Regions from separate parts of the Pseudoneobacillus rhizolycopersici genome, predicted to be linked through region 2. Evidence: riboswitches for the same ligand, from Rfam matches in the RefSeq annotation. Region 2 holds a riboswitch; the other holds the start of a gene.
What was found. A riboswitch is a leader RNA that binds a small molecule or an ion and turns the genes downstream of it on or off. The one in region 2 is predicted to bind lysine.
Positions count from the first base shown of each region.

Region 1: linked by a shared signal. The riboswitch ahead of ACX9YW_RS22505 (transporter substrate-binding domain-containing protein) and the one ahead of ACX9YW_RS10870 (aspartate kinase) in region 2 are both predicted to bind lysine.

Region 1 covers NZ_JBTOOE010000046.1:355-7,195, forward strand. Annotated here, with positions in the region: gene ACX9YW_RS22495 (amino acid ABC transporter ATP-binding protein) at 1-607, opposite strand, end outside; gene ACX9YW_RS22500 (amino acid ABC transporter permease) at 629-1,357, opposite strand; gene ACX9YW_RS22505 (transporter substrate-binding domain-containing protein) at 1,424-2,260, opposite strand; lysine riboswitch at 2,367-2,548, opposite strand; gene ACX9YW_RS22510 (Ger(x)C family spore germination protein) at 2,724-3,839, opposite strand; gene ACX9YW_RS22515 (GerAB/ArcD/ProY family transporter) at 3,836-4,948, opposite strand; gene ACX9YW_RS22520 (spore germination protein) at 4,970-6,490, opposite strand; gene ACX9YW_RS22525 (1-propanol dehydrogenase PduQ) at 6,693-6,841, shown strand, end outside.
Region 2 covers NZ_JBTOOE010000008.1:100,069-106,909, reverse strand. Annotated here, with positions in the region: gene ACX9YW_RS10880 (succinate dehydrogenase cytochrome b558 subunit) at 1-249, opposite strand, end outside; gene ACX9YW_RS10875 (YslB family protein) at 597-1,046, shown strand; gene ACX9YW_RS10870 (aspartate kinase) at 1,091-2,320, opposite strand; lysine riboswitch at 2,435-2,617, opposite strand; gene uvrC (excinuclease ABC subunit UvrC) at 2,678-4,450, opposite strand; gene trxA (thioredoxin) at 4,552-4,866, opposite strand; gene ACX9YW_RS10855 (electron transfer flavoprotein subunit alpha/FixB family protein) at 5,404-6,381, opposite strand; gene ACX9YW_RS10850 (electron transfer flavoprotein subunit beta/FixA family protein) at 6,418-6,841, opposite strand, start outside.

The sequences.
Region 1 (6,841 bases), on a different contig from region 2:
TTGCAAATTCCATTTCGTGCGTGACGATTAACATCGTCAGACCAGACTCGGCAAGCTCCTTCATGACTTTAAGGACTTCGCCAACCATTTCAGGATCAAGGGCTGATGTTGGTTCATCGAATAACATCACATCTGGTTCCATCGACAGGGCTCGTGCAATCGCTACGCGTTGTTTTTGACCACCGGATAATTGCTTCGGCTTCGCGTTTATATATTTATCCATGCCAACGACCTTTAGATACTTCATCGCCACCCGTTCCGCTTCTTCCCTGGAACGCTTTAGCACCTTTACTTGGCCAACGACACAATTATTTAGGACGTTATGGTTATTAAATAAGTTAAACTGCTGGAAGACCATCCCTAAATGTCTGCGATAGGCAAAAATATCATGTTGATCATCTAAGATATTTTCACCCTTATAAATAATTTGACCGCCGCTTGGTTTTTCTAATAAATTAATGCAACGAAGAAGAGTTGATTTACCAGAGCCAGAGGAACCGATGATGCAGACGACTTCACCTTTATGAACCGAAAAATCAATGTCTTTTAATACTTCATGGGTTCCATAGGATTTGTTTAAATGCTGAATATCAATGACTTTTTCCATTAGTCTCTCCTCCTTCTTCTCCTATTTTTCCTTCTCAGTTACAATCATTGTGTAGCTGTCGGGACCTTCTAATTTTCTCTCAAAATAACGTAAAATTTGTGTAACCGCAAACGTCATAACGAAGTAAATCACACAGGCTACAAAGAACGATTCAAAATAGCGGAAGTTATTTCCTGAAATCGATTTTGTCACAAAATATAGTTCGGTTACGGATATCACGTTCAATACTGAAGTATCTTTAATATTAATAACAAATTGATTTCCTGTTGCTGGTAAAATATTTCGAATTACCTGTGGAAGCACCACATTCCACATCGTTTGGACATGATTCATTCCAATCGCATGAGCCGCTTCAAACTGGCCTTTATCGATGGAAATAATTCCACCACGGACAATTTCGGCCATGTAAGCACCTGTATTAATCGACACAATCACGATGGCAGCAAAAAACACGTTTAAATTTATCCCAAACGCTAGCGCGGAACCATAATAGATCACCATTGCTTGGACAATCATTGGAGTTCCACGGAAGAATTCAATATAAATGGAAAGTATCACATTTACTATTTTTAAAAGTATTTTTTTAGGACCACGATCTGGCATCGGGATAGTACGAATGATACCTGCTAATAAACCTATGACGGCCCCGAAAACCGTTCCAATTAGCGCAATTAAAAGGGTTAAACCAGCACCACGAAGGAACATAGGCCAGTTTTCGGAAATGATTTTTATGACCCATTCAAGACTCATCTTTTATCCTCCTTTACTATATAAAACCGACTGTACCCATACATACAGCCGGTTTCCTTCAAATTATTATTCTGCTGCTGGTTGATTTTGAATAGCGGTATCCATAATGCTCGTCTGTTCTTCTTCTGAGATACCGGCTAAAATTTCATTGATTTTTTCTGTTAAGTCACTACCCTTTTTTAAACCAACGGCGATAGCTGTATCGTCTTCAGATGTTTGGAATCCATCTGAAAATTCCACCATAACAAAGTTTTCGTTTGCAGCTGATGCACTGACCGCTTCCGGACGTTCTGATACATAGCCATCAATGATTCCTGACTCAAGAGCCACGCGCATAGCCGGGAAGTTGTCCATTGCCGTTTTCTTGTCGACGCCTTCAATTTGATCAATGACAGAGTAATGGAAAGTATTTAATTGAGCGGTTACTTTTGCCCCTTTGAAATCTTGGATCGATGTTGCACCTTCATATTTGCTACCTTTTTTGACAACCATTACTAAATTAGATTTATAGTAGTTATCCGAGAAGTCGATCGTTTCTTTTCGTTTTTCTGTCGGTGACATACCGGCGATAATGGCATCAATTTTACCAGATGTTAACGCTGGTACAAGGCCATCCCATTCTGTTTTGACAATTACTAATTCCTTGCCTAAACCTTCGGCTATTTTTTTCGCGATTTCGACATCATATCCACCGGCATATTCGGAAGAACCGCTAATTTTGACACCACCGTTGGAATCATTATTTTGCGTCCAGTTAAATGGCGCGTATCCCGCTTCCAGACCTACCTTAAAGGTATTATCTTCTTTTGCTCCAGAATTGGAACTAGTGCTTGTCCCACAACCTGCTAAAAACACCATTGCTGATAGCAACATCATCAAAAATAGTAAAGACATTTTTCTCATGTTCGTCTCTCCTCCTGTTTTTCTTGTATTTTGGACAAATAAAAAACGACCTGAGAATAACTCAGGTCGTACGATATACGGTTGCCCTAAAGTCCTCTCTTTTCCCAAATGAGATAGCACAACTCAATAAACTAGGGTGTTTATTGAGACAGTCCTGCAGCTCTTAACTACAGACCCAGCATGTAATACTGAGGATATTACACACTTCGGCGACATTTCCTTCTCCTTAGTATCAAAGCCTCTCAAGCTCCACTAAAGACTGTTAAATATCGCGCCTCTACCTCACAATCAAAAGTGAGGTCTTATTCAATTTTCTGTTTATAGCCTACATGAAAATAGACAATCTGTCAACCTAGCAATCTATTAGCAAGCTCAAAGGTGGGGGAAAAGGAACACGGTCCTTGTACTATGTTGACTTACTAATTTTCGTACAAGGACCTCTTTCCTAAGCTGTGGCTGACTGTTAATCTATTACCCCAGTTCGAATAATGTTAAAGTCGATTTTGACTTGAACTTTTACATCTTTAAACATATTATGCCATTCATCATTGGTAAGCTTCGAGTGACGTACAGAGGATCGATAGATTTGCCCTAAACCAATCACATCTGAATTTTTCGATTGAAGATAAGATATTAATTTTTCGACCTCTTTTTTCATCTGTTTTGACACTTCTTTTTCAATTAATTCGATATGCTCTTTTTTACTAAAATCAATATTAGGGTTCGTTTCAAGCAATCGGCCATTCAGTTTTATTTTTAACTCATATTCAAGATTCTTTTTGCTCACCAGCTTGATATCACTATCACTATGAATCGTATCTAAGACAATTACGGTTGGATGTTGACGCTTTAACTTTAGAGAATCACTGTTAATGGTCATTTCTATGCTACCGGATTTATATTTATCATTAATCAATTTAAAGTAAAAGCTCTGGTTCGTCGATATTTTCCCCACCATTTTATCATCTTTAAAGATCCCAGTTCCTGTATATTGAACACCCTTATTCCCATTTTTCTTTAGGATAGGGATGATTGGATCTACTCCTAATGAATAATAATCGTGTATGACTTCTTGCATGGTAGCTGATGGCATGAGCTCACCTTTCGTATCTTTTTCAATCATTCGAAATAAATGAAGTCCAATATCAGGAATTTGCTCGCTTTTCAAGTTTAACAAATCTCTGGTTTCTCCTTCGACAATCGCCACGTAGGCAAGATCACTGATGGAAGGGTCCCTTGATAACGATTCAACAATATGGATAATCCCTTTACTGGCAAGTTCTTCACCCATTAAGATGACGCGTAACTGTCCAGATAGCAATCTCTTTGAAGTATTTTTATTGGCATTGATATTAAGACCTCTCACCGTGTGAGCTTCAGCCTCTACTATCATAATATCGGTTTTGGCATTTGGTTCAATTTTCAACTCAACCCCTGTTCCCTTATAGGTTCCGTCTTTTCCAACATCATACCCAATGGTTGTGATAAGGCCAACTTCTTCTAAAATTTTCGGATCAGCACATCCTGACAATAAAAGAAAGGGAATCAGGATTACACAAAAACACCATTTTTTTATCATGTTTGTTTCTCCTTCGACTTTCTGATTTTCTTTTTTAGAAGGACAAATAAGAAGAGAATGATGGGATAACAAAAAATATAATAAAATGCAAACCTTGCAAAATAATCATTAAAGTTATTGATGTTTTGTCGTGAGTTGAATGAGAGTGTCACGATCAAGATGATAAATGAAAAAATCCAAATAAAATGGGAGTCCTTTTTTTGAAATGATCGATTAACGCCTCGAACGGCAGCCCATAAATAATACATAAGATTTGGAATGATGATGATCATCCAAAAGGCAATCGCAATATATTCCGTTCTCTCAACAAAAGGGAATTTGACAATTTTAAATATAGAAAGCGTTGGCCAAATCGTCCTTTCTAATTGACCAGAACCAAAATAGGCAATTGAAACGAGCATAAGAATTAAATACAATATCGTCGAGGCGGCATTTCCCATTTGAGCAAAACGCTGAGCCTTGTCCTTTTCCTTCAAATGGGGATAAATGACATAGAGGATTTCGAATCCGATCATCGATAATGTCATTTTATAAGTCCCTTTTAAGAGTGATTGAAGGTCACTTTCCAACACGGGCCAAAATTGATGGAGCTCAGAATAGCGAAGGGGAAATCCCACAAATCCATACAACCAAAGCGAGAAAATAATATTAAAAAAACTGACTCCCACCATCACTCGAATGCCACCGGTGACACCATAAATCACGAGTAATAATAAAGAAATTGATAGAAACCAGTTTGGCACTTGAGGATACATCCAAGTTTGAATGACTTCAATATAGTTCTTCATAATCACAATAAAGGCGACTAAACAATACAGAATATAAAGGGCATTCATCAATTTCCCAAGCAAATTTCCGAAAACGTCATATTGAATGCCATAAATATCAGAAGAACCGTAAATTTGTAACGTTTTGATGATCACATAGATGAGAATGTACGTTAGAATTCCAGAGAGGGTGACTGAAATCCAAGCATCGTGCTTTGATTCCTGATAAATAATGCGCTGGAACCCATGGATACCGATACTGACTTGCATATCATGAATAATAAAAAATAATAAAAAGGTACTGATTAATAATTGTGGCTTAGGTTGATGTTGAACCTGCATACTGTCACCCGCTAATAAAAATCAATCTTGTTTTTTGGCTTTCTCTGAATCGTACCTGTCAGGATCCTCAGGTCGTGTTTGGGTGGGTCTTTTATTTGTAAAAGAATATGGCAACCTGATGATACTATCCTTCCAGTCAGCTAAACGCGGTGGATAAAAAGGCGTTAAAAATGGAACACCCAGGCTCGATTGTTTCAATAGATGGATGAGCAAAAAACAAAAACTAAACATGATGCCATAAAACCCCAAAAATCCCGCTAACAGCATAATCGGGAAACGCAATATCCGGATTGTATTACCCATCGAAAAATTAGGCGTAGCGAATGAGGCAAGAGCTCCTAACGCAACGATGATAATTAATATATTACTGGTAAATCCTGCATCTACTGCCGCTGTACCGATGACAATACCACCGACAATACCTATGGTTTGCCCGACTTTTGTTGGCAATCTGGCACCTGCTTCTCTCAGTAATTCGATAATCATTTCCATCAACAAGGCTTCGATCAAAGGTGGAAAAGGCACTTTTGACCTTGATTCACTAAGTGGGATTAACAATGTTTGTGGAATGACTTCATAGTGAAACGTTAAAGCAGCGACATAAATGGCCGTAAAAAAAACAGAAAGAAACAAGGCGATTATTCTTAACAGTCTTAGAAAAGAGGCAACCTGCCAATTGACATCCGAATCCTCCATGCTTTCAAAAAATTCCAAGAAAGATTGCGGACAAGCAATCGCAAGAGAACTTCCATCAACCAAAACGCACAGCTTACCTTTTAACAGCCAATCGCAGATCCGATCCGGCCTTTCGGTTAAAACCATTAACGGAAAAATCGAATAAGAGTTATCTTCTAGAAGCTGTTCTAATATGGAACTATCGATTAACCCATCGATTTCAATCGATTGAATTCGTTCGCGTAAAATGTCTACCATTCCCTCAGAAGCGATACCGTTTATATGAATCATAGAAACAGTTGTATGACTACGTTTTCCTATTTGAAAATTTTCTACAGAAAGATTGGGGTCTGAGATATATTTTCGAATTAAGGAAATGTTTGTCATTAAACTTTCATTAAAAGCTATCTGTGGTCCAACTACTTGTGACTCATTTAGAGCTGTTGATAAGGAACGGCCAATATCAGAGGGAGCCTTAGCCAAAAGGACTGCTGCTTCCCCTTCTACATGGATAATGACAACTCCGTCAAGAGTTCCTTTTATCGCCGCATCTAATCCATTTGATTTATCTACTTGCCCAACGGAAATATATTCCATCATTTCCTCAATCGTTTGACAGGCATTTTGTTTGATTGGATCAATAATATTCTCATGCAGCATTTTTTTATCAATCATGGTATTGAGATAAAATAACGTAATGCCCGAACCTAATACATCACTCTCAATGATATCCGCACTATTTTGAAGCCCATTCTTGAATTCCTTTGACATCGACTCTTTTGAAGTGGGAATGGGGTTGTGATTCTCATTTTTTTGTACTTCTGTTTTTCTCTGTTTGAATGCAGACGATTTTTTTTTGAAGAACATGTGTAGCTCCCCTTCAAAAGGTTATGAATCACTCTATAATGCAGTTAGTATTCACCACTTATTTCCTTTTATTCCAGAGAAGCGAGCCTATTCTCCTATTCACAAAAATGTTGTTGGACGAAAGATTTCCCTTATAGTATGGTAAGGTTGAAACCTTTATTTAGATTGGTTAGTTCTATTACAATTGTTAGGAGAATTTTAAATGAAAGAAATCTCTTTCCGTACGAAAATATATATCGGCGAAAACGCGTTAGATCGATTACATAACCTAGAAAATGAACGAATCTTTGTTGTAACTGACCCCTTCATTCAGCAATCGGGGATGATAGCTGAGGTGACCAACCGTATCGA
Region 2 (6,841 bases):
GTTTTTAGCAGTAAAAGCGATGTAAAGTCCGTAGATTGCATGGAATAATAACGGTAAGAAAATGATAAAAGCCTCTAATAAATACCGGAATGGAAGATTTGCCATAAAATTAGCAGCGCTATTGAAAGCCGATTCCCCTCTTGTGGCAAATTGATTGACTATCATATGCTGCATTAAAAACAAACCAACCGGAATTACCCCTAGTAATGAGTGCAATCTCCGATTAAAAAACTCACGATTACCTGCCATCATGTACCCCCCTTAAAAATTAAAAGTTAATTAAGTATTAGGTATATCTATCCTAAATTCCCCTTCTATGGAAGATAAACCTATCATCACTGTGAAAAAGTTTCGACACTTTTCGTACAATTATGTGACAAATTCATTTTACTCCCATCAAGTTGAAGCGTCAAGGAAACGATTACACAATAATTTTGCTAAGATAATTATCGGAAATTTCAGAACTGTAATATTTACCAATTCAGTAATAATTATTTTTGTTCATAATAAAAATGTTCATGGATAAGGTTGAATTTTTTTACAAACTTAAAGGAAATTTTGATTATAATAGGATAATAGAAAGAGAGGAGAAACATGTGAAAAAGTTAAGAAGTATGGAGGAGGAAATTTCGTTACATGAGATTTCGGTTCCTTCATTTGGATATGAGTTAATTCGTGAAGAGCTTTTAAGTAATATTCTTGGCAAAGATGCTCCTGAAATCTTATACTGGGCAGGCAAACAACTGGCTAGAAATTATCTATTGCAAAATCTAGATGAAATATCAGCATTTTTTTCCGAAGCCGCTTGGGGAACTTTAACAGTAAAAAAAGAACATAAAAATGAATTAATATTTGAACTGACGAGTGAATTAATTAGTAGAAGACTGAAGTTGAAGCAAGATATCCATTTTCGCTTAGAAGCTGGTTTTTTAGCCCAACAAATCGAAAACCAACTTAGGATGGTCGCAGAGGCAAATGTTCAAATACATAAGAAAGCGGGCATTATTGAAATAACAGTAAGATGGGATCAGAAGGATTTATTCTAACTAAAACGAGGTGCCCTTTGATGAAGGGCACCTCGTTTTTGGGTTTATGCATTCGCAAATGCACCGGCAAGTTCAAATGTATCATGTAATACTTGTACGGCATGTAACATATGTTCCTTTTCAACGACTGTAGAAACTTTTATTTCGGATGTACTTACCATTTTTATTTGAATTTGGTTTTTAGCAAGTGCTTCGAACATTTCTGCCGCTACACCCGGATTTGATATCATCCCTGATCCAACAATCGAAACTTTTGCTAAACCGGTTTCACTCTCAACTCGGTCAAACATTAGTAATTCTTTATTTTTCTCGAGCACTTCTATAGTTTCATCCAGTGAGTCTGTTTTTATAGAAAAGGAAAGGTTTGTCGTATCCTCAGAAGTTATGCTTTGAATAATAATATCGACGTTAATATGGTTCGATGCCAGTGTGGTAAAAATGGTTGATAAGCTTGTGAATGAATTAGGCAAACCAAAAACAGTTACCCTTGTAATTTCATCTTCAAACGCCACACCGCGTACAATTAAGTTTTGTTCCATGCTTGCTTCCTCCTCAATAATTGTTCCTGCTACTCTCTCCAAACTGGATCGAACTTCCAATGGCACTTGATAATTTTTTGCAAATTCAACTGCACGCGGATGTAACACGCCTGCCCCTAAATTTGCCAGCTCAAGCATCTCATCGTAGGAAACGGAAAGTAATTTACGTGCTTCCTTTACATACCGTGGATCAGTGGTAAAAACACCTGTTACATCTGTGTAAATATCACACTTATCTGCCCCTAACGCTGCAGCTAACGCCACAGCCGTCGTATCAGATCCACCTCGGCCTAATGTCGTAATATCACCCGTTTCGGAAATTCCTTGGAAACCTGCAACGACAACAACCTGTCCAGCCTCTATTTGCGCTTGAATGGCCTTCGTATCAATATGCGTAATCCGCGCGTTGCTATGTACGGACTCGGTTGATATTCCTGCTTGCCAACCTGTAAACGAAGTGGCACTTACACCTTTTTCAGCAAGCGCCATTGAAAGTAAAGCGATGGTTACTTGCTCTCCTGTTGATAAGAGCATATCCATTTCCCGTTTTGACGGATTGGCTGAAAGTTCTTTGGCTAATGAAACTAATACGTCAGTGGTTTTCCCCATTGCCGATACAACAACGACAACGTCATTTCCATTATTCTTTTCTTCTAATACTCGCTCGGCAACATTTTTAATTCGTTCTGAACTGCCTACTGAGGTCCCACCAAATTTTTGCACAATTAAACCCACAATTTTCCCTACTTTCTATGTTGTTAGAAATGAATATGTCCTCTTCATGCAAAAAAGCAATGAGAGGCGCGCTCCCATTGCTTTTATAGACGTAAAAATATACGAAAATAAACAATTTGAGATAGCGCTCCAAGATGTTATGTTCATCTTGACAATCTGGCATTTCTTAAACGCACAGACCAGCAAAGAAAGTAATGAGTCTTTCTTTACTTCGGCGAACATTCCTTTCAAAGTTTTTCTCAGAAGCTCAATCTTCTCCAAACTTTTACTCTTAAGGCTCGCACCTCTACCCACTTTAATAAAGTGTTTAATTAAATTATCACTTATTATATCACAGCCCATTTTTGTCGACAACCATTATTCTTGCAGCCTCTTTATTAATTCCGTGGCAACATTAGTTGGAATGCCGATCTCTGTAAAATCCTCCACTTTGGCTTCCTTCATTTTTTTCACTGAGCCAAAGTGCTTAAGAAGGGCCTTTTTCCGCTTTTCGCCTATTCCTTCAATCTCATCAAGAAGCGATTGAAACGCCCCTTTACCTCGAATTTGCCGATGAAATGTAATCGCAAAACGGTGGACCTCATCTTGAATTCGTTGTAATAGGTAGAATTCCTGACTCGTCCTGCTTAAAGGGACCACCTCTAAAGGACTTCCATATAATAGCTGAGACGTTCTGTGTTTATCATCTTTTGCAAGTCCAGCCAGCGGAATATCTAATCCAAGCTCATTTTCGAGGATCTCGCGAACTGCTTCAATATGCCCTTTACCACCATCAATAATAATTAAATCCGGTAGTGGGAGGTTTTCTTGGAGAACTCTTGTATAACGACGTCTTGTCACCTCACGCATGGATTCATAATCGTCTGGACCTTGCACCGATTTAATTTTATATTTTCGATATTCCTTTTTATAGGGTTTTCCATCTATAAACACAACCATGGCTGACACCGGATTAGTCCCTTGGATATTCGAATTATCAAACGCTTCAATTCGGTGCGGTGTATAGATTCCCATCGCTCTTCCGAGATTTTCAACTGCCTTGATTGTTCGGTCTTCATCCTTTTCAATTAGGGAGAATTTTTCCTTTAAGGCAATGTTCGCATTCTTTTCCGCTAATTTAACAAGTTCCTTCTTGGATCCTTTTTGCGGTTTTAAAACCTTTACTTCAAGCAACTGCTCAAGAATGCTTGAGTCTATTTTTTCAGATATAAGAATTTCCTTAGGCTTAAAATGATTCGCTTTTGTGTAAAATTGGCCAAGAAAACTAAGTATTTCTTCTTCCGGTTCATTATAGATTGGGAAAAGCGACACATCACGCTCAATCAGTTTTCCTTGGCGGACGAAGAATACCTGGACACACATCCAACCTTTATCAACCGCGTAACCGAATACATCACGATCAGTGAAATCGGTCATCGTAATTTTTTGTTTCTCCATTGTCGCTTCGATGTGGGCAATTTTATCACGAAACTCTTTGGCCCGTTCAAAATCTAGTTCTTCAGCGGCAGCTGTCATTTTTTCAGTGAGGTCTTTTTTTATTTCTTTATAACCTCCGTTTAAAAATCGGGTGATTTCGTCGGTTAATTCCTTGTATTGCTGCTCGCTAATATCGTGAATGCAAGGTGCTAGGCATTGTCCCATGTGATAATACAAGCAAACCCGATCGGGTAGGGTAGAGCATTTTCTTAATGGGTAAATGCGGTCGAGGAGCTTTTTTGTCTCATTGGCTGCTTGGACATTTGGATATGGTCCAAAATACTTTCCTTTATCTTTTTTGACTTGTCTCGTTGTGATGAGCCGTGGATGGCGCTCGGATGTAAGTTTAATAAACGGATATGTTTTATCATCCTTTAGCATCACATTGTATTTTGGGTCATGTTTTTTAATTAGATTAATTTCCAGGAGAAGTGCTTCAATATTGGACGAAGTTACAATATACTCAAAATCCTCAATTTCACTGACTAGCCTTAATGTTTTTCCATCATGTGAGCCAGTGAAATAGGATCGAACACGATTTTTTAAAATTTTCGCCTTTCCAACGTAGATGACTGTTCCTTGGCGGTCCTTCATTAGATAACAGCCAGGCTGGTCAGGTAGTAATGTTAGTTTATTTTTAATGGTTTCATTCATAAGACTGACCACACCTTTTTTTATATTCTTTTTCATTATAACCTTGGTGTGAAAATTTTTAAATGAAAAAAGCCCCAGTTGGACTGAGGCTTTTTGGAAGATTAAAGATGTTTTTTAAGTAGGTTTTCTAATGATTCTTTTGGTTGGAAACCAAGAGTCTTATCAACTTGTTGACCGTCTTTGAAAACCATTAAGGTCGGGATGCTCATTACTCCAAATTGAGCAGCTGTCTCTTGATTGTCATCCACATCAAGCTTAACAATTTTCACCTTTTCGCCTAATTCTGCATCAAGTTCTTCAAGAACTGGAGCAATCATTTTACAAGGACCACACCAAGGTGCCCAAAAATCTACTAAAACCACTCCTGAGCTAGTTTCAGTAGCGAAGTTTTGATCAGTTACATTTACAATAGCCATACTCAATTTGCCTCCTAATTATTACTGGTAAATCTACCGTCAGTATATCACTATGACTCCATTCTTGCTATTAATTTGCTCCTTATATAAATTTCCCTTTGTGGTAGTTCCTATTCACTGTTTTTGGGCATGGGGATTCTCAAACTTTCCTGGTGGCTGCGGGTTTGGGAATGACTTTGACGATGTGATTCCCAAACTCCTCTACTGCCGACGACTTTGGGAATCAAAACCCCAATTTGATTCCCAAACCTCACTACATAATGAAGGATTGGGAATCAAAACCCCGGTTTGATTCCCAAACCGCACTCCATAACAAAAGTTTAGGAATCAAATCGTCATATTTATTCCCAAACCTTACTACATATCAAAAGTTTAAGAATCAAATCCTCAAATTGATTCCCAAACCTCACTTCACAACGAGAGTTTAGGAACCAAAACCCCTGATTGATTTCGAACTTCGCTTTAACCATCAAGATTGAGAATCAATTCCCCAACCTCCACAAAAAAATGGCCGACACATGTCAGCCATTTTCATAATTACGCATTTACCTTTAATTTCTTAAACTCTTCTGTTAGCATAGGAACGACTTCGAATAGATCTCCGACGATTCCGTAGTCTGCTACTTTGAAGATGTTTGCTTCTGGATCTTTATTGATCGCCACAATGACCTTCGAGTTCGACATACCTGCTAAATGTTGAATTGCACCTGAGATACCGCAAGCGATATATAGATCAGGAGTTACCACTTTACCTGTTTGACCGATTTGTAAAGAATAATCGCAATATTCCGCGTCACATGCACCACGAGATGCTCCTACCGCACCGCCAAGAACATTAGCAAGTTCTTTTAATGGTTCGAAACCATCTTCGCTCTTTACACCACGCCCACCAGCAACAACGACCTTTGCTTCTGATAAATCAACACCTTCTGTTGCTTTTCGAACTACTTCCTTAATAATGGTGCGTAAGTCTTTTACATTGACAGATACAGAAGAAACTTCCCCGTTTCTGGACTCATCCTTTGCAAGAACACCGATATTGTTCGGACGAACGGTCGCAAAAATAAAGTTATCTGTAAAGATTTTCTTTTCAAACGCTTTGCCGGAATAGATTGGTCGGGTAAACACAACATTACCACCAGCCACTTCAATTGCAGTCGCATCAGAAACAAGACCAACTTGTAGTTTTGCTGCAATTTTTGGAGCAAGGTCTTTACCAAGTGCAGTATGACCTAAAATGAGTCCTTCAGGCTTTTCTGAATCTATCACAGCTAATAACGCTTGTGAGAAACCATCTGATGTATAAGATGTTAATTTGTCGTTTTCAACAACGACAACTCGGTCTGCGCCATATTGGATTAATTCACTAGCTAAAGAGTTAACTGACCCGCCGATTAACACACCTACAACTTCTCCGCCTTCAGCTACCGTTTTTCCAGCAGCCACTGCTTCAAAGGAAACGTTCCGTAGAGAACCATCACGAACTTCACCTAATACTAAAACTTTTCTCGCCATTTGTTAAACCTCCTGTGAATACAAAATATGTGAGTATTAAACTACTTTCGCTTCCGTGTGTAGAAGGTGGACTAATTCCTTCACTTGATCATTAAGATCACCGCTTAGAATTTTTCCAGCTTCCTTTTGGGCTGGTAAGTAGATTTCAATTGTTTTGGTTTTCGCTTCAACATCGTCTTCTTCCAAATCTAAATCATCAAGTTCAAGCTCATCGAGTGGCTTTTTCTTTGCTTTCATGATTCCAGGTAAAGACGGATAACGTGGCTCGTTTAAGCCTTGTTGTGCCGTTACAAGCAACGGTAAAGTTGATTCGATTACTTCAGAGTCGCCCTCAACATCGCGAACGATTTTTACATTTTTTCCATCGATTTCAAGATTTGTAATCGTTGTGACATAAGGAATGTTTAACAATTCAGCAACACGAGGTCCTACCTGCCCAGAACCGCCATCGATAGCAACA